DNA from 3 places in the Streptomyces sp. NBC_00727 genome. Region 3 is predicted to be linked to each of the others. Evidence: riboswitches for the same ligand, from Rfam matches in the RefSeq annotation. Region 3 holds a riboswitch; each other region holds the start of a gene.
The links. Region 3 has a riboswitch for cyclic di-AMP ahead of OG242_RS29220 (peptidoglycan DD-metalloendopeptidase family protein). Riboswitches for the same ligand answer to the same signal wherever they lie in the genome.

Region 1 (5,590 bases), 2.1 Mb from region 3:
CGGTCGCGAGCGCGGCGACCCCGCCGCCGGCCGCCGCGTTCCGCAGCCACTCGACCGTGCCGTCCTCGGGCTCGCCCTCCCCGCCGTAGCCGAGGTGCTGGACGAGCGCGGCGGCCGCGAACTCCGCGTCCGTGGAAGGCTCCACGACGGCCAGGTCCGCGACCGGTTCCGGGGCCGCCAGGTCGCCGGGGGCGCAGGCCATGATCGGGGCGCGGTTCTCCACGGTGAACCCGGCGGCGAGCAGCGCCGGTTCGACGGCGGGCGCCCAGCCGGGCAGGAACTCCAGGCGGGGCATCCGGTCCCGCTCCCGGAAGGCGGCGACGAGCGCGTCGAGTTCGCCGGGGGTCGGCTCCGCGTCCCGGTCCGGGATCGCGTAGTTGGCGTACTTCAGCGACCAGTTCGGGTTGTAGCGGATCACGAACGGCCCGACGCGGACGTGGTCCGGGGAGCGCAGCGTGAGCGTACGGGCATGGGTCTGGACGTCGGTGTCCATCGGCATGTGCGGGTGTGTCCTTCGCGGTCGGGTCCATGGCTCGGAGGCCGGAGCCTATGCCACCCGGGTCGCCCCCGCGAAAGGCATTTCGTCGATCGGTGCGACGCGGACCGGGGCTCCGGGGCGCGGGGCGTGGATCATCTTCCCGTTCCCGATGTACAGGCCGACATGGCTGACGCCCGAGTAGAAGAACACCAGGTCGCCCGGAGCCAGTTGGGACCGGGGCACCCGCTGGCCCGCGTTGATCTGGGTGTACGTGGTCCGGGGGAGGGAGACGCCCGCGGAGCGCCAGGCGGCCTGCGTGAGGCCGGAGCAGTCGAAGGAGTCGGGCCCGGTGGCGCCCCAGACGTACGGCTTGCCCAGCGCGCCGTACGCGAAGGCGACGGCCTGGGCGGCGCGCGGGTTCGGCGCGGCGACGGTGGAGCGCGGGGCGCCGCGGTCGGCGTGACCGGCCCCGCGCCCGTCCTCGGAGGCGTCGTAGGCGGCGCGCTCGGCCGGGGTGAGGCGGGCGAGCAGGCGGCGGGCCTCGGTGAGCTTGGTCCGGACGGTCGCCCGGTGCTCCTTCAGGGCGGCCTGCCGGGCGGCCAGCTCGGTGAGCTTCCCGGACGCCTCGGCGCGTACCTGGGCGATCTCCGCGACCTGGCGCCGCACCGCGCGCACCTCGGTGGCCCGGCGCTCACCGGCCTGCTCCGCGTAGGTGGCGCGGCGCAGGTACTGGTCGGGGTCGGAGGAGAGCGCCAGCTGCACGGACGGGTCGAGCCCGCCGGAACGGTACTGCGCGGCGGCGTACGAGCCGAGCACGTCGCGGGCGGCGTTGAGGCGCTCGGTCCTGCGGGCGGCCTCGTCGCGCAGGGCGTCGACCGACTTGGCGGCGGCAGCCGCCTCGGTCTTCGCGCCGTTGTACTTCTCGCCGGCGGCCTCCGCCTCCCGGTACAGCCGGTCCACCTGGGCCTTGACCTGCGCGGCGGTCGGCGCGGGGTCGGCGTGCGCGGCTCCCGGCAGCACGGCGGCGGTCGCGGCCCCGGCGAAGGCGAGGGTCGCCGCGGTGCGGGCCGCGGAGCCGGTGGTGAGGCGCTGCCTGGGTTTGCGATGCGCTGCCACGAGGGCGGGCGTCCTTCCGTGCGACTGCCCGGCGGGGTCTACCGGCGGGCTCCTTCGGTGGTCCGGAGAGGACGGCGCCTGGGCCGGCCACCGGGAAGGGACGCTAATCCGAGGTCACGGAAAGGTGTCGTTATGGCGGTTATTGCCCGCTCTTGGCGTGGCATTGTCACTGAACGACCGCGTGTGAGGCGTGAGTGACAGGAAAAATTGCCGCACATACCGGCAAAGAGTGCATTCATCATTCAAGCGGCCCGTAGGGGGCCACCCTGCCCACGAGGGGCCGGAACCCCCGGGGCTAGGGTGCGGAACCATGCGCGTACTCATCGATTTCGTCGTCGCCCTGCACATCATCGGCATCGCCGCCCTGCTCGGCGGCTTCCTCGGCCAGATGAAGGCGATGAAGGCCGGCACCGCCCGGTTCGTCCCCGGCATGCTGCACGGCGCGCTGACCATGCTGGTCACCGGAGTCGCCCTCGTGGGACTCGACCAGGCCGACGACCACCCCGTGAACAACGTAAAGATCGGGATCAAGCTGCTGATCCTGGTCGTCATCCTCGGGCTCGTCTACGTCAAGCGGGACGAGGAGAAGGTCGAGAAGGGCCTCTTCGCGGCGGTCGGCGCCCTGACCATGGCGAACATCTTCATCGCCACGCTCTGGACCTGAGCGGCGGCACGGCGGCCGGCCCGCGCGCGGGCCGGCCTCTTCCCGGTCAGGCCGGGCGCACACTCCCGTAGATCGGCATGTAGTAGATCGACTCCTCGCGCACATTCGCCCCGGGCTTCGGCGCGTGGATCATCATCCCGTCGCCCTTGTAGATCCCGACGTGGCTGATGTCGTCGTAGAAGAACACCAGGTCACCGGGTTGCAGGTCGTCCGTGGCGATCCGCGTCCCGACGTTCACCTGGTCCCAGGTGGTACGCGGGATGTCGACGCCCGCCGCCTTCCAGGCCGCCTGCGTCAGCCCCGAGCAGTCGTACGAGGCGGGGCCGGTCGCCCCCCAGACGTACGGCTTGCCGATCTGGGCGCGGGCGAACGCGAGGACCTTCTCCGCCTTCGTCGAGGCGCTGCTGCCGGAGCCCGAACCCGAACCCGAGCCCGTGCCCGAGTCCGAGCCGGAGCCCGCCCCCGTCTCCGTGCCGCTGCCGCCCGCGTCCTTGGCCTTGCGCGCGGCCTCCTTCTTGGCGGCGGCCTGCTTCTTCGCCAGCTCCTCCGCCTTGCGCTTGGCCTCCGCCTCCTTCTTGCGCTCCAGCTCCGCCAGCCGTGCCTTCTCCTCGGCGGTCAGCTTCGACAGCAGCGTCCGGGCCTCGGTCAGCTTCGTCTGGACGTTCTGCTTGCTGGTGCGCAGCGCGGTCTGCGACTCGGTGAGCGTCTCCAGGCTCTTCACGGCCTCGGTCCGCTGCTTCGACGCCTTCGCCTGCTGCGTACGGAACTCGGTGACCGCCTGCTGCTGGCGCTCGGCCATCCGGTCCATGAGGTGGGTCTGGTCGAAGAACGACTGCGGGTCGTCGGCCAGGAAGAAGGTCGCGGTCGGCGCGAGGGTGCCGTCGCGGTACTGGGCGGCGGCGTAGTTGCCCAGCGTCCTGCGGGCGTCGTTCAGCTTCGCGGTGCGCTTGGCCACGTCGTCCAGCAGCGTGTCGACCTCGGTCTTCTGCTCGGCCGTGGCCTCCTTGGCCTGGTTGTACTTCTGGGTCGCGGTGCCCGCCTGCCGGTAGAGGTCGTCGACCCTCTTCTGGACTTCCTCGATGCTTGGCTTGGGCGCGGGCGCGGCCATCGCGCTCTGCGAGGACAGCAGGGTCACCGAGGCCAGCGCGGCCGAGGTGAGCCCGACGGCGGGGGCGGTGGCGCGCACCCGGGTGCGCGGTTTGCGATGCGACGCCAAGGCCGGCATCTCCTTCCGTGGACCGCCTACCGGGTTAGCTGTCGGGTTCGGGCGGAACGGAAGGCTGCCCTACGGTCCAGTGGGGGCGGACCGATTCACCCCGGTGATGCGTGTGGGTCCCCGGTTCCGGGCGGGCCCGGATTCGGCGTGGAGGCACGTTCGGCGTGGGTCGCCTTGGGGGTACGGGCCGTCCGAACGAGCACGCTAGCCAACTCATGGGGCCGCTGTGAAGGTTGGTGTTCGATATGCCCGATACATTTTCGTGACCTTTTCGGAGCGGGACTCGCTGTCAGTGGAGAGCTTTAGACTCGGACAGCGATGAGCAGCCTCTTTGACGACAGTTTCCTGGCCGGCCTCCAGCACGAGGAGGAAGGGCCCCCGCCGCCCCCCGAGGACTCCGCACCCGAAGCGGTGCCGGAGGACCTTTTCGCGGGGGTGTTCGACGGGCCCCCGCCGCCCCGCGACGCGTACTACCGCGATGGTGCGCACCGACCGGTCATCGACCCCGAGGCGCTGCTCGACGGGCTGAACACCGAGCAGCGCGCCGCCGTCGTGCACGCCGGGTCGCCCCTGCTCATCGTCGCCGGCGCCGGCTCCGGCAAGACCCGGGTGCTCACCCACCGCATCGCCCACCTGCTGGCCGAGCGGGGCGTGCACCCCGGCCAGATCCTGGCGATCACCTTCACCAACAAGGCCGCCGGCGAGATGAAGGAGCGCGTCGAGCAGCTGGTCGGGCCCCGGGCCAACGCCATGTGGGTCATGACCTTCCACAGCGCCTGCGTCCGCATCCTGCGCCGCGAGTCGAAGAAGCTCGGCTTCACGTCCTCGTTCTCGATCTACGACGCGGCCGACTCCAAGCGGCTCATGGCCCTGGTCTGCCGCGACCTGGAGCTGGACCCCAAGCGCTACCCGCCGAAGTCCTTCACCGCCAAGGTCTCCAACCTCAAGAACGAGCTCATCGACGAGGAGACCTTCGCCGGCCAGGCTTCCGACGGCTTCGAGAAGACCCTGGCCCAGGCGTACGCGATGTACCAGGCCCGGCTGCGCGAGGCCAACGCGCTGGACTTCGACGACATCATCATGACGACGGTCCACCTGCTCCAGGCCTTCCCGGACGTCGCCGAGCACTACCGCCGCCGCTTCCGCCACGTCCTGGTCGACGAGTACCAGGACACCAACCACGCCCAGTACACCCTCGTACGGGAGCTGGTCGGCCCGGCCGGCCCCGAGGACGCGCCCGCCGAGCTGTGCGTGGTGGGTGACGCGGACCAGTCGATCTACGCCTTCCGGGGCGCGACCATCCGCAACATCCTCCAGTTCGAGGAGGACTACCCGGACGCGACGACGATCCTGCTGGAGCAGAACTACCGCTCCACCCAGACGATCCTGTCCGCCGCCAACGCGGTCATCGAGCGCAACGAGAGCCGGCGTCCCAAGAACCTCTGGACCAACGCCGGCACCGGCGCCCGCATCACGGGCTACGTCGCGGACACCGAGCACGACGAGGCCCAGTTCGTCGCCGAGGAGATCGACCGCCTCACCGACGCGGGCGACGCCAAGGCCGGCGACGTCGCCGTCTTCTACCGGACGAACGCGCAGTCCCGTGTCTTCGAGGAGATCTTCATCCGCGTCGGCCTGCCGTACAAGGTCGTCGGCGGCGTCCGCTTCTACGAGCGCAAGGAGGTCCGGGACGTCCTGGCCTACCTGCGGGTCCTCGCCAACCCGGAGGACACCGTCCCGCTCCGCCGCATCCTCAACGTCCCCAAACGCGGCATCGGCGACCGCGCCGAGGCGATGATCGACGCGCTCTCCCTGCGCGAGAAGATCACCTTCCCGCAGGCGCTGCGCCGCGTCGACGAGGCGTACGGCATGGCCGCCCGCTCCGCCAACGCCGTGAAGCGGTTCAACACGCTGATGGAGGAGCTTCGCACGATCGTCGAGTCCGGCGCGGGCCCCGCCGTGGTCCTGGAAGCGGTTCTGGAGCGTACGGGCTATCTCGCCGAGCTCCAGGCGTCCACCGACCCGCAGGACGAGACCCGCGTCGAGAACCTCCAGGAGCTCGCCGCCGTCGCCCTCGAGTTCGAGCAGGACCGGGGCGAGGAGGAGGGCGCGGGCA
Region 2 (5,590 bases), 5.8 Mb from region 3:
ACTTGAGGATCTCGGCCTTGGAGCCGAGCCGCTGCGAACAGTACGAGCAGTCCTCGGGGCAGAGCCCGGACTTCAGGTTCACCAGATAGTTGAGCTTCACCCGCCGCCCGAACCACTGACGGCGCACCTTGCCGGCCGCGGCCACCACGTCGAGCAGTTGGTCGTCCGGGGTCGCCAGTACGGCGAGCGCTTCTTCGCGGGTCGGCAGCTCGCGCCGCAGCCCCTTGTCCACCAGCGTGTTCAGGAGGTCCATGGCGACGATCCTGACGCACCGCACCGCCCGGAGCCAAGGAGGAACCGGACAACAGAGCTCACGGGGGGTGTGTGCATTGCCACACCGTGCCTTCGAGTGACCGCGGTTAGGGTCTGTGGGCTGCCTACAAGAGGGATCGCCCATGCCCGCCACCCCGTTCGACTGGATCGACGAAGAGGCACGCCGGCGCGCGGACGCGGGGCTCGTCCGCAGGCTGCGGCCCCGGGACGCCGACGCGGAGCCGCTGGACCTCGCGAGCAACGACTACCTCGGCCTGACCCGGCACCCCGAGGTGACCTCAGCCGCCGCCGACGCGGCGCGCCGCTGGGGCGGCGGGGCGACCGGCTCCCGTCTCGTCACGGGCTCGACCGCGCTTCACGCGGAACTCGAACGCGAACTCGCCGCGTTCTGCGGCTTCGAGGCCGCGCTCGTCCTCTCCTCCGGTTACGCCGCCAACCTCGCGGCCCTCACCGCTCTCACCGGGCGCGGCGCCCTCATCGCGTCGGACGCGGGCAACCACGCCTCCATCGTCGACGGCTGCCGGCTCTCCCGGGCCGAGACCGGCGTCGTCCCGCACGCCGACCCGGATGCCTTCCGCAAGACCCTGCGCGGGCACGACGGGCGGAAGCTGGCCGTCACCGACTCGGTGTTCTCCGTGGACGGCGACGCCGCGCCGCTGGGCGCACTGGCCGCCGTCTGCCGGGCGGAGAACGCGGCGCTCCTCGTGGACGACGCGCACGGGCTCGGCGTGCTGGGCGACGGCGGGCGCGGCGCGCTCGCCGCGGCGGGCCTCGCGGGCGACGAGGACGTGGTCGCCACGCTCACCCTCTCCAAGTCGCTGGGCAGCCAGGGCGGCGCGGTCCTCGGACCGGCCCGGGTCATCGAGCACCTGGTCAACACCGCCCGTACGTTCATCTTCGACACCGGACTCGCTCCGGCGGCCGCCGGCGCGGCCCTGGGCGCACTACGGCTGCTGCGCCGCGAACCGGAACGCGCGCTCAGGGCGCGTACGGTCGCCACCGCGCTGTACGAGGGGCTGACGGCGGCCGGGCTGACCGCGGTGCGGCCCGACGCGGCGGTCGTCTCGGTGCGGGCGCCCTCGCCCGAGGCCGCCGTCCGCTGGGCCGCCGACTGCCGTACGGCCGGGGTGGCGGTCGGCTGCTTCCGGCCGCCGTCCGTGCCCGACGGCATCTCCCGGCTGCGGCTCACCGCCCGCGGTGACCTGACGGACGAGCAGGTCGCGCGGGCGGTGGCGACGGTGCGGCAGACCGCGCCCCGGAACTGAGGCGCGGTCCGCGTCAGCGTTTCAGGCCGGAGACGAAGGACGTCCAGGCCGGGGCTGAGAACTCCAGGGGTGTCCTGGCCACATCCTTGGAGTCGCGCACGGCCAGCAGCCGTCCGCTCCCCAGCGGCGCGGTCTCCACGCAGTTGTTCATCCCTGTGCTGCGGCTGCTGCGCCGCCACCGTAAGGCGTACTGAGCGAGGCGATCGGGCATGACGCTTCCTCCGGGCGGTGGGGGGTCACCGATCGTCGCGGTCGATCGCGGCGATCAGGTCCAGCGTGTGCTCCGGCGACAGCGCGTGTGTCTGAAGGGTTCGGAAGGCCGAGCTGTACGCCGCAAGGTCTTCTTTCCGTTCCAGATAGAGGCTACTCGTCAAGTGGTCAAGAACGACCACGTCAAGGTCGGAAGCGGTCGGAAAGGAGAAGATAACGAAAGGGCTGGTGAGGCTCACATACCCGCCGACCGAGAACGGGAGTAACTGGAGTTGCACGTGGGGCAGTTGTGCCACCCGTGCGAGATGGCGCAGCTGCTCGCGCATCACCCTTCGGCCACCGACCTCCCGACGCACCACCGCCTCGTCGAGCACGGCGCTCAGCCGCAGCGGCGGATCGCTCCGCAGCACCCCCTGCCGGGTCAGCCGCACCTCGACCAGCGAGTCCAGCTGACCGGACGGCAGCCCGTCGAGGGAGGCCCGGGTCACCGCACGGGCGTAGTCGGCCGTCTGCAACAGGCCCGGCACCACGGAGGTCTCCAGCGTGCGGGCGGTGCGCGCCTGTGACTCCAGGCTGATGAAGTCGCGGTACTGCGGCGGGATGAGACCCCGGTACGCGTGCCACCAGCCGGCCCCGCCGCCGCCCGCCGAACCGGCGAGCGCGCCCAGGACCTCGCGCAGCTTCGGATCGTCCATCCCGTACGCGTCCAGCAGCCGGTTCACGTCATCCGGCCGCACCCCGCTGACACCTGTCTCGATCCTGCTCACCTTCGACTGGTGCCAGCCGAGCAGTCCCGCGGCCTCCCGGCTCGTGAGCCCCGACGCCTGGCGCAGGCTCCGCAGCTCCTCGCCGAGCTTGCGGCGCCGCACCGCTGGGCCGTGCTGCATCTGATGGCTCCCTCCACTGGCTGCCGAGGGGACAGTGTGGCGCCCGAGCGGGGCCGGGCGGGGAGAGTTCACCGGTTTGAGCGACAGATATATGCATATCTTGGTGGATCGCCGCCGCGGGGGGCAGCATCGGTGGCAATCTGGCGCGAAGCACAACCGGACCGCTCGGCGGGCCGGTACCGGGTGGGAAAGGGACGGCTCGCCATGGCAGACCATCAGGAAGCACGTGTCACTCTGCCGAGCGAGCCGGTCTCGGTCTCCGCGGCCCGGAAGTACGTCGCCCGGGTGCTGGCGGAGTGGGGCCTGCCCGACGACACGGAGACCGCCGACACCGTGCGCCTCATCATCTCGGAGCTGGCCACCAACGCCGTCCTGCACACCTTCGGGCAGTCGCCCACCTTCACGGTCGACCTGCGTCTCGAACGGGAGGAGCAGCTGCGCCTCGGCGTGACGGACAGTCATCCCCGCAGGCCCCAGCGGCTGCCCGCCGCCGTCCAGCAGGACAACGGGCGTGGCATGGTCATCATCCGCTCACTGGCCAAGGAGTACGGCGGCCGGCTGACCGTCACACCCACCGCCGACGGCGGCAAGACCGTCTGGGTGGCACTTCCGTGGCAGGTCCCCCTCCAGCCCTGAGGCCGGCCGGGCCCGCGTCAGCTCACCCGGCCGTACAGGACGCTCCTGGTCCAGATCTTCTCCAGGCGGACCACGGCGCCGGTCTTCGGCGAGTGCCAGATCTTCCCGCTGCCGGCGTAGATGCCGACGTGGTAGACACTGCTCCCGGAATGGAAGAAGACCAGGTCACCTCGTTGCCGCTTGGACGCCGAGATGTGCCTGGTCCTGTTGTACTGCTGCTGGGCCGTCCGGGGGAGTTTCTTGCCGGCCCTCTTGAACGAGTAGAGCGTCAGCCCGGAACAGTCGAAGCTGCTGGGCCCGGTGGCGCCCCATCGATAGGGCGCCCCCTTCTTCGACGCCGCGATCTTCAGCGCCTTCATCGCATGGCCGGCGGCATGCGCCTCGGTCGCGGCACCGGGGACGAACAGCGTGCCGCCGACGGCGGCGAGAGTCATGGCCGAGGCCGTCGTGGCCCGGGCGAGCAGAGACGGGACATGAACCTGCGCACTCATGCGCAACCCTTCGTCAGCCGCCTGTGAAGGATGACCTGTCGGGTTCGGGCTGGCGAAGTTGCCCGGCCGCGCACGGCGGCTTCACCCCGAGGGACAGCCGGACATCCGGCGGTCCCGTAGTGCTCGGGTCCTCCACTCCTGCCGATCCACTCCTGTCGACCAGGCATCCGGACGGCGGCAGGACTCGGCGTCCGCCCGGACCGCCCCGCCGCGGCGGCGGGGGCTTGTCGTCCCAGGGATCTTGACTCACCTCGTGCCGGATTTCCGAGGTGAAACGGCCATAAGTGAAGACCGTCACGGATGGTCCGTTCAGGTGGACACGGGCCGTCCGACCGCCCCGGCCCGCCCCCGGAGTCCTGCCGGTACCAGCGGTGTCGCGAGGGAATCCGCCCCACGCGCATCAGGAAAAGGCAAATCGGACCGTCGCTCGTGAGAGGGAACGCCTACGCCGAACGAGCGAGGAAATCCGGTGCGTCCGTCGGGCGTGTCATGACCGGGCGCGTCAACTCGGGGGATCCGGCGGGAGGGTGACCCGCCCCGCCCGCCGCTCCCCGTCCAGCGCCCGGAGCGCCCGGGTCAACGTGGTGCTGTGGATGCGGGTTTCACCGCGCCGGTGCATCACCGCCAGGGCGTCCCGCAGGGCCGCCGCGTGCGAGGCGAGCGCCTGGGCCGCCCGCAGCGCCGTGTGCGTGTCGTCGCCGCGGGCCGGGTTGATCCGGCCCACCTGGTCGACGACGTGCAGATAGAGGTCGATGAACTCGCTCTCGGCCCGGGTCAGCGCGGGCAGCGGTGGGAACTCCGGCGGCTGCACCACGGGTTCACCGCACGGAGCGCGGCGGCACCGGGACGCGGCTCCGCACGACGTGGTCGACGATCCCGTGGGCCAGGGCTCCCTCCGCGTCCAGGACGAGGTCGCGCTCGGTGTCCTCGGCGATCTGCTCGGCGGAACGGCCCGGGTGCAAAGGAGGAGGCGGCGGAGCAGGAGCACGTGATCAGCTCGGTCTCCTCGATCGGCTCCACCGCGTCCGCTGCCGGCGAACGGCAGCGTTTCGGCATCGCCGCCGAGCACCGCGGGCACCACGGCCGGGATGACTGAACCTCCGTACTCGGCGAAGCGCCCCCGTCCGTCGGGACGGGGGCGCTTCGCGTTGCTGTGCGGGCGTGCGCGGATCAGCCGGCGAGTGCGGGCTCCCGAGCGGCCGTGGTCGGTGCGCTGTCCGGCGCGGCGGTCCCGCGGCGGCCGCCGATGAGGACGGCGGCCAGTCCGAGCACCGCCCACACGCCGAGCGTCAGGGCCGCGCCGCCCGCCGCGGCGCCGTCGAAGAAGGAGACCGACCGCAGCAGCGACCCGCTCGCCCCCGGCGGCAGCAGCTGGCCGATCGTGCCGATGGGCCGGGGGAGCAGCTCGGGCGCGCTGGTCACCCCGGAGAACGAGTTGCCCAGGAGCACCATGAGCAGGGCGCCGAGGCCGATGCCGGGAGTCCCGATCAGGGCGGCGAGCCCCGCGACCGGCGCGCCGATGGCGAGCACGGTCAGGGCGATGGCCCCGGCCTCGCTCCACCAGTCGCCGGTGAGGGCGCCGAGCCAGCTGTCCGTGACCGCGGTGGCCAGGAGCCCCACCGCGACGGCCACGCCCAGCAGCGCGGCCCCGGCCCGTGCGCCCCGCAGCCGGAGCAGGGTCACGGCCGCACCCGCGGCGACCCCGGCGATGGCCAGCGGCAAGATGCTCGAACTGAGCACCGCGCCCCTGGGGTCGGCGGCGGGGGCGGCCACCACGTCCGTGACCGGTACGGCCGTGCCGACCGGGGCCCCGGCGCTCACGGCCTCG
Region 3 (5,590 bases):
GAGGCCGGCGACCGGATCTGGCTGCTGACGGGGGCGAACGGGAGCTACGCCCTGCGTCTCACCGACCGGCACGAGTTGCTGCATCTCCACTGGGGCCCGCGTATCTCCCTGGCCGCCGCCCAGGCCCTGGCCGAGGCGCCCGCGCCGCCCGACCGGGGCTTCGAGTCCCCGCTCGACGGCCGCGAGGAGTACCCCGTCGAGGGCGGCCCCCGGTTCGTCCGCCCCGCCCTGTCGGTGCGCACCGACGAGGTGCGCGGGACCGCGTGGGTGTTCGCGGGCCACGCGGTGGACGGCGACGAGCTGCGGCTCTCCTTCGACGACCCGGTCCACCGGCTCGTGATCATCCTGCACTACCGGATGCGGGACGACTCCGACGTGATCGAGCGCTGGACCACCCTCACCCACGCCGGGCCCGACGGCCCGCCCGTCGAGGTGCTCCGCGCCGATGCCGCGGCCTGGACGCTGCCCGCCCGCGACCGCTGGCGGCTCAGCCGGCTGCACGGCCGCTGGGCGGCGGAGACCCAGCTGGAGCGCACGGAGCTCGCGTACGGGGAACACCTGCTCTCCAGCCGGCGCGGCCACACCGGCCACCAGGGCCTGCCCTGGGTCGCCCTCGACGCGGACGGCGCCGCGACCGAGGAGAGCGGCGAGGTCTACGGCTGCGCGCTCGGCTGGTCCGGCTCCTGGCGCATCGCCGTACAGCGGCTGCCCGACGGGCTCGTACAGATCACCGGCGGCGCCGGCCACGACGAGTCCGGGCTGCTGCGGCTGGCGCCGGGGGAGTCGTACACCGGCCCCGTCTTCGCCGGGCTGTGGAGCGCGGGCGGTTTCGGCGGGGCGAGCCGCGCCTGGCACGCCTGGCAGCTCGCCCATGTGATCCCGGACGCCTCCGAGCCGCGCCCGGTGCTCTACAACTCCTGGGAGGCCACCGGCTTCGACATCGCGGAGGACCAGCAGCGGGCGCTGGCCGAACGCGCCGCCGCGATGGGCGTCGAGCTGTTCGTCGTGGACGACGCCTGGTTCGGGCAGCGGGTGAGCGACCGGGCCGGGCTCGGCGACTGGACGCCGAACCCGCAGCGCTTCCCCGACGGGCTCGGCCCGCTCGCGCGCCATGTGCACGGGCTCGGCATGCGGTTCGGGATCTGGGTCGAACCCGAGATGGTCAACCCCGACAGCGATCTCTACCGCGCCCACCCCGACTGGGTGCAGCACTTCCCCGGCCGGGAACGCACGGAATTCCGCAATCAGCTGGTCCTCAACCTGGCCCGCCCCGATGTGCGGGCCCATCTGTGGGAGAGCCTGGACGCGCTGCTGTCCGGGACGCCGGTCGACTATGTGAAATGGGACTTCAACCGCTGCTTCTCGGACGCCGGCTGGCCCGGCGCCGACTACCCGCAGCGACTGTGGACCGAGCACGTGGACGGCCTCTACGCGCTGATCGACCGGCTGCGCGCCGCCCACCCCGGCGTCGCCTTCGAGTCCTGCTCGGGCGGCGGCGGGCGCATCGACCTCGGCATCCTCTCCCGTACGGACCAGGTCTGGACGTCCGACAACACCGACCCGCTGGACCGCCTCGCCATCCAGCACGGCTTCGGGCAGCTCCACCCGGCGCGCGTCATGGCGGCCTGGGTCACCGACAGCCCGAACGTCCAGCTCAACGGCCGCCGCTCCTCCCTGCGCTTCCGGTTCGTCAGCGCCATGGCCGGGGTGCTCGGGATCGGCGGGGACCTCACCGAGTGGAGCGCGGCCGAGCTGGACGAGGCGCGCGGGTGGGTGGAGCTGTACAAGGAGATCCGCCCCGTCGTGCAGCTGGGCGAGCTGTACCGGCTGCGCGCACCGGGGTCCGGCCTGAGCGCCGTGCAGTACGTGCGGGGCGCGGACACCGTCGTCCTGATGTGGCTCCACGCCCAGCGGTACGGGGAGCAGCCGCCGGCCCTTCGGCTGCGCGGACTCGACCCGGAGGCGACGTACACCTGCCTGGACACGGGGGCGGTGCACCACGGTTCGGTGCTGCTGCACCACGGGCTGCCCAGCGGGCTGCGCGGCGACCTGGACGCACGAGTGGTGCGGCTGCGCCGCGGACGATGACCATGACATGTCCGTATTGCGGCGTTATGTCGAACTCGCCCCGGTTGTAAGGGAGATGATCACCCGCTCGTGAGCGGGATCATATCCGTGACGGTGTGTGGTGACGCCCCGGCGGGGTAGGCCGTGCGCCGCGCGGAAAGCCAAGATCCGTAATCCACGGAGTGTGACCGGAATTCCGCGCCGCAATTCAGGTGCGGAATCCGATGCGGAACGCATGGCTTGTTTCCGCCGTCCCGGCTCGCTTACGTTCCATGCCATCCGGATGGAACGCCCAATCCTGCCGCCGTCCGGAATTCGCATCCACTCACCGTGTGGCAGGAGCGGGGGAACCAGGTAAGCCGCCGACCGGGACGACCGGACGGCTAGGGGTGAAGCCGCGCCAGGCGCGGCCGGGCATCTCCAGCCCGAACCCGACAGCTCACCTCGCAGGCGCCGGAGAGGAAATTCTTCATGCCCAATTCGGGTAAGCACCGCCGTCCCAAGTCCAGCACCATCGCCCGCGGCGTCGTCGCCGCGAGCGCCGGCGGAGCCGTCATCGCGCTTCCGCTGCTCGGCGCCACCGGTGCCCACGCCGCGGAGCAGTCCGCCCCGGCCGCCTCGAAGTCGGTCGCCGCGCACACCACCCCGGCCAAGCCCGCGAAGAGCACCGGCACCACCACCTACTCCGTGGTCTCCGGCGACTACCTGTCGAAGATCGCGGCCCAGCACCACCTCAAGGGCGGCTGGCACAAGCTGTACCAGGACAACCGCGAGGTCGTCGGCGAGAACCCGAGCCTGATCTTCCCGGGCATGAAGCTGACCCTCGGCGCCAAGGCGGCCCCCGCCGCCGCCACCCCGTCCAAGGCACCGGCCGAGACGGCGGAGAAGACCGAGACGAAGGCCGCGCCCAAGGCCGAGACCAGGACCGAGACCAAGGTCGAGACGAAGACCGAGGCCAAGACCGAGACCGAGGCCCCGGCCACCCAGGACAACGCCTCCGGTTACGTCCACCCGGTCCCGGGCAACCACACCACCGCCTACCGCGCCTCCGGTGCCAACTGGTCCAGCGGCAGCCACACCGGCATCGACTTCCCCGTCGCCACCGGCACCAGCGTGAAGGCCATCACCTCCGGCACCGTCGTCACCGCCGGCTGGGGCGGCGCCTACGGCAACCAGGTCGTCATCCAGCACGCCGACGGCCACTACTCCCAGTACGGCCACATGTCCTCGCTCTCCGTCTCGGCGGGCCAGACCGTGACCGCGGGCCAGCAGGTCGGCCTCTCCGGCGCCACCGGCAACGCCACCGGCCCGCACCTCCACTTCGAGGTCCGCACCGGCCCGGAGTACGGCTCGGACATCGACCCGATCGCCTACCTGGCGTCGCACGGGATCAACGTCTGATCCAGGCGGTACCGACCCGTGATCCGGGTCACTGAACGGCAAGAGGGACGGCGCACCGCGGTGCGCCGTCCCTCTGCTTATTCCCCCTTTACCGAAAACTGACCGGGTGCTTTATCTCACCACCCGTCAACCCCTTATTACGGTCGCGTAGGTCACATTCCGGGGTGCAGGATAAGCGCTTGTGGCAGACGATTCGAACAACATCCAACAGGGCGTCATCGACCGACAGGGCGCCATCGGGTCGTACGCGGCGATTGGCGACAGCTTCACCGAGGGAGTCGGCGACCCCGGCCCGGACGGAACATTCGTCGGCTGGGCCGACCGGCTCGCGGTACTCCTCGCGGACCGGCTCCCGGAGCCCGGCATTCCGGCGGACGCCGAGGGCTCACCCGTTTCCGCGCACGGAAACTTCCGGTACGCCAATCTCGCCGTACGAGGACGCCTCCTCGACCAGATAGTCGAGGAGCAGGTGCCCCGCGCCAAGGAACTCGCCCCCGGTCTGGTGAGCTTCTGCGCCGGCGGCAACGACATCATCCGGCCGGGCACCGACCCCGACGACGTGGCCGAACGCTTCGAGCGGGCGGTCGCCGACCTCACGCGGTCGGTCGGCACCGTCATGGTCACCACCGGCTTCGACACCCGTGGCGTCCCCGTGCTGCGCCATCTGCGCGGCAAGATCGCCACCTACACCGCCCACGTCCGGGCCATCGCCGACCGCTACGACTGCCCGGTCCTCGACCTGTGGTCGCTGCGCTCCGTGCAGGACCGGCGCGCCTGGGACGGCGACCGGCTGCACCTGTCGCCCGAGGGACACACCCGGGTCGCGCTGCGCGCCGCCCAGGTCCTCGGCCTCGACGTGCCGGCCGACCCGGACCAGCCGTGGCCGCCGCAGCCCCCGCGCGGCGCGCTGGAGATCCGCCGCGACGACATCCACTGGGCGCGCGAATACCTGGTGCCATGGATCGGACGGCGGCTGCGCGGCGAATCCTCCGGGGACCACGTCGAGCCCAAGCGGCCCGACCTGCTGCCGCTCTGACGGACCCGCTGTCCTCAGTCGCCCCGCGACCGCGTCGCGGCGACCGGGGACAGCGGCAGCGCCGCCGGAATGCGCTCCAGCACCCCGCCCGCGAACACGTCGTACAGCGGCAGCGTCTCCAGGTGCACATAGCCGATGTGGCAGTCGCACACGGCGAGCGGACACGCCCGCGGCACCAGCGCCCGGCGGTAGCTCCCGTCGTACAGATTGCCGAGCTCCGCCCGGACGAAGTGGCAGCGGCGCACCGTGCCCTCCCCGTCCACCGAGATCACCGACTCACCGGTCCGGCAGGGCAGCCCCGCCGAGCGGTGCGGATGACGGCTGTACGGGAACAGCGGGTCGATCGCCGTCCACCGCTCCGCCTCCTCGTCCGTATAGGTGTGCCCCTCGGCCGCGTTGACCCAGAGGTAGACCTCGTCCGCGAGCGCCGCGCGCAGCCGCCGCGCCTCGTCGAGATGGGCGTCGAGGCCCACGACACCCACGCTGTGCCGGACCCCGAGGCCCTTCAGCTCCGCGCACCTGCCGACGAAACGCTCGTACGGCGTCTGCCCCGGGTGGTACGTGCACCACAGCGCGATCCGCTCGCGGGCCGCCTCCGGGGCCTCGGCCAGCCACCGCGTACGGCCGCTCAGATTCGTCTGGATCGCGACCCGGCGTACGTGCGGGAGGCCCGCCAGCTCCACGATCGCCCGGCGGTACCAGGAGCGCACCAGGCCCTCGCCCCACGGCGTGAACAGCACCGAGATCCGGTCACCGGTCTGCGCCGCCGCCCACGCGGTGAACCGTTCGAGCGCCGCCCGGTCCGCCCGCAATTGTTCCGGGGTGTCGCGCCGCTTGGCGAACGGGCAGTACGGGCAGTCGTAGTCGCAGGAGGCGAGCGGTCCCCGGTAGAGAATGGTCAGGTCCACGGGTGACTCACTTCAGCTCGTACGCGGCCATCGCGGCCCGTACGGCGGGGGAGAAGAGCTCCGGGCCCAGCGCGTCGGAGTACGCCAGCCCCTCCGGCGACAGCCGCAGCAGCTCCTCGGCCGGGGCCCCGCCGTCGAGCCACCCCCGGGCCTCGAACCGGGCCAGCTCCTCCGGGAA

Region 1: linked by a shared signal. The riboswitch ahead of OG242_RS19970 (NlpC/P60 family protein) and the one ahead of OG242_RS29220 (peptidoglycan DD-metalloendopeptidase family protein) in region 3 are both predicted to bind cyclic di-AMP.
Region 2: linked by a shared signal. The riboswitch ahead of OG242_RS03005 (C40 family peptidase) and the one ahead of OG242_RS29220 (peptidoglycan DD-metalloendopeptidase family protein) in region 3 are both predicted to bind cyclic di-AMP.

The regions. Positions count from the first base shown of each region.
Region 1 is NZ_CP108981.1:4,388,926-4,394,515, forward strand. Features, by position in the region: gene OG242_RS19955 (GNAT family N-acetyltransferase) at 1-499, opposite strand, end outside; gene OG242_RS19960 (NlpC/P60 family protein) at 548-1,594, opposite strand; gene OG242_RS19965 (hypothetical protein) at 1,905-2,258, shown strand; gene OG242_RS19970 (NlpC/P60 family protein) at 2,305-3,483, opposite strand; cyclic di-AMP (ydaO/yuaA leader) riboswitch at 3,482-3,632, opposite strand; gene pcrA (DNA helicase PcrA) at 3,793-5,590, shown strand, end outside.
Region 2 is NZ_CP108981.1:700,217-705,806, reverse strand. Features, by position in the region: gene bioB (biotin synthase BioB) at 1-253, opposite strand, end outside; gene OG242_RS03025 (8-amino-7-oxononanoate synthase) at 396-1,538, shown strand; gene OG242_RS03020 (DUF397 domain-containing protein) at 1,552-1,749, opposite strand; gene OG242_RS03015 (helix-turn-helix domain-containing protein) at 1,775-2,635, opposite strand; gene OG242_RS03010 (ATP-binding protein) at 2,840-3,271, shown strand; gene OG242_RS03005 (C40 family peptidase) at 3,289-3,762, opposite strand; cyclic di-AMP (ydaO/yuaA leader) riboswitch at 3,766-3,962, opposite strand; gene OG242_RS03000 (hypothetical protein) at 4,265-4,573, opposite strand; gene OG242_RS02995 (ATP-dependent Clp protease proteolytic subunit) at 4,581-4,724, opposite strand; partial or broken gene OG242_RS02990 (prevent-host-death protein) at 4,724-4,858, shown strand; gene OG242_RS02985 (ABC transporter permease) at 4,933-5,590, opposite strand, start outside.
Region 3 is NZ_CP108981.1:6,473,140-6,478,729, forward strand. Features, by position in the region: gene OG242_RS29215 (alpha-galactosidase) at 1-2,088, shown strand, start outside; cyclic di-AMP (ydaO/yuaA leader) riboswitch at 2,380-2,535, shown strand; gene OG242_RS29220 (peptidoglycan DD-metalloendopeptidase family protein) at 2,539-3,468, shown strand; gene OG242_RS29225 (SGNH/GDSL hydrolase family protein) at 3,650-4,504, shown strand; gene OG242_RS29230 (STM4011 family radical SAM protein) at 4,519-5,412, opposite strand; gene OG242_RS29235 (STM4012 family radical SAM protein) at 5,420-5,590, opposite strand, start outside.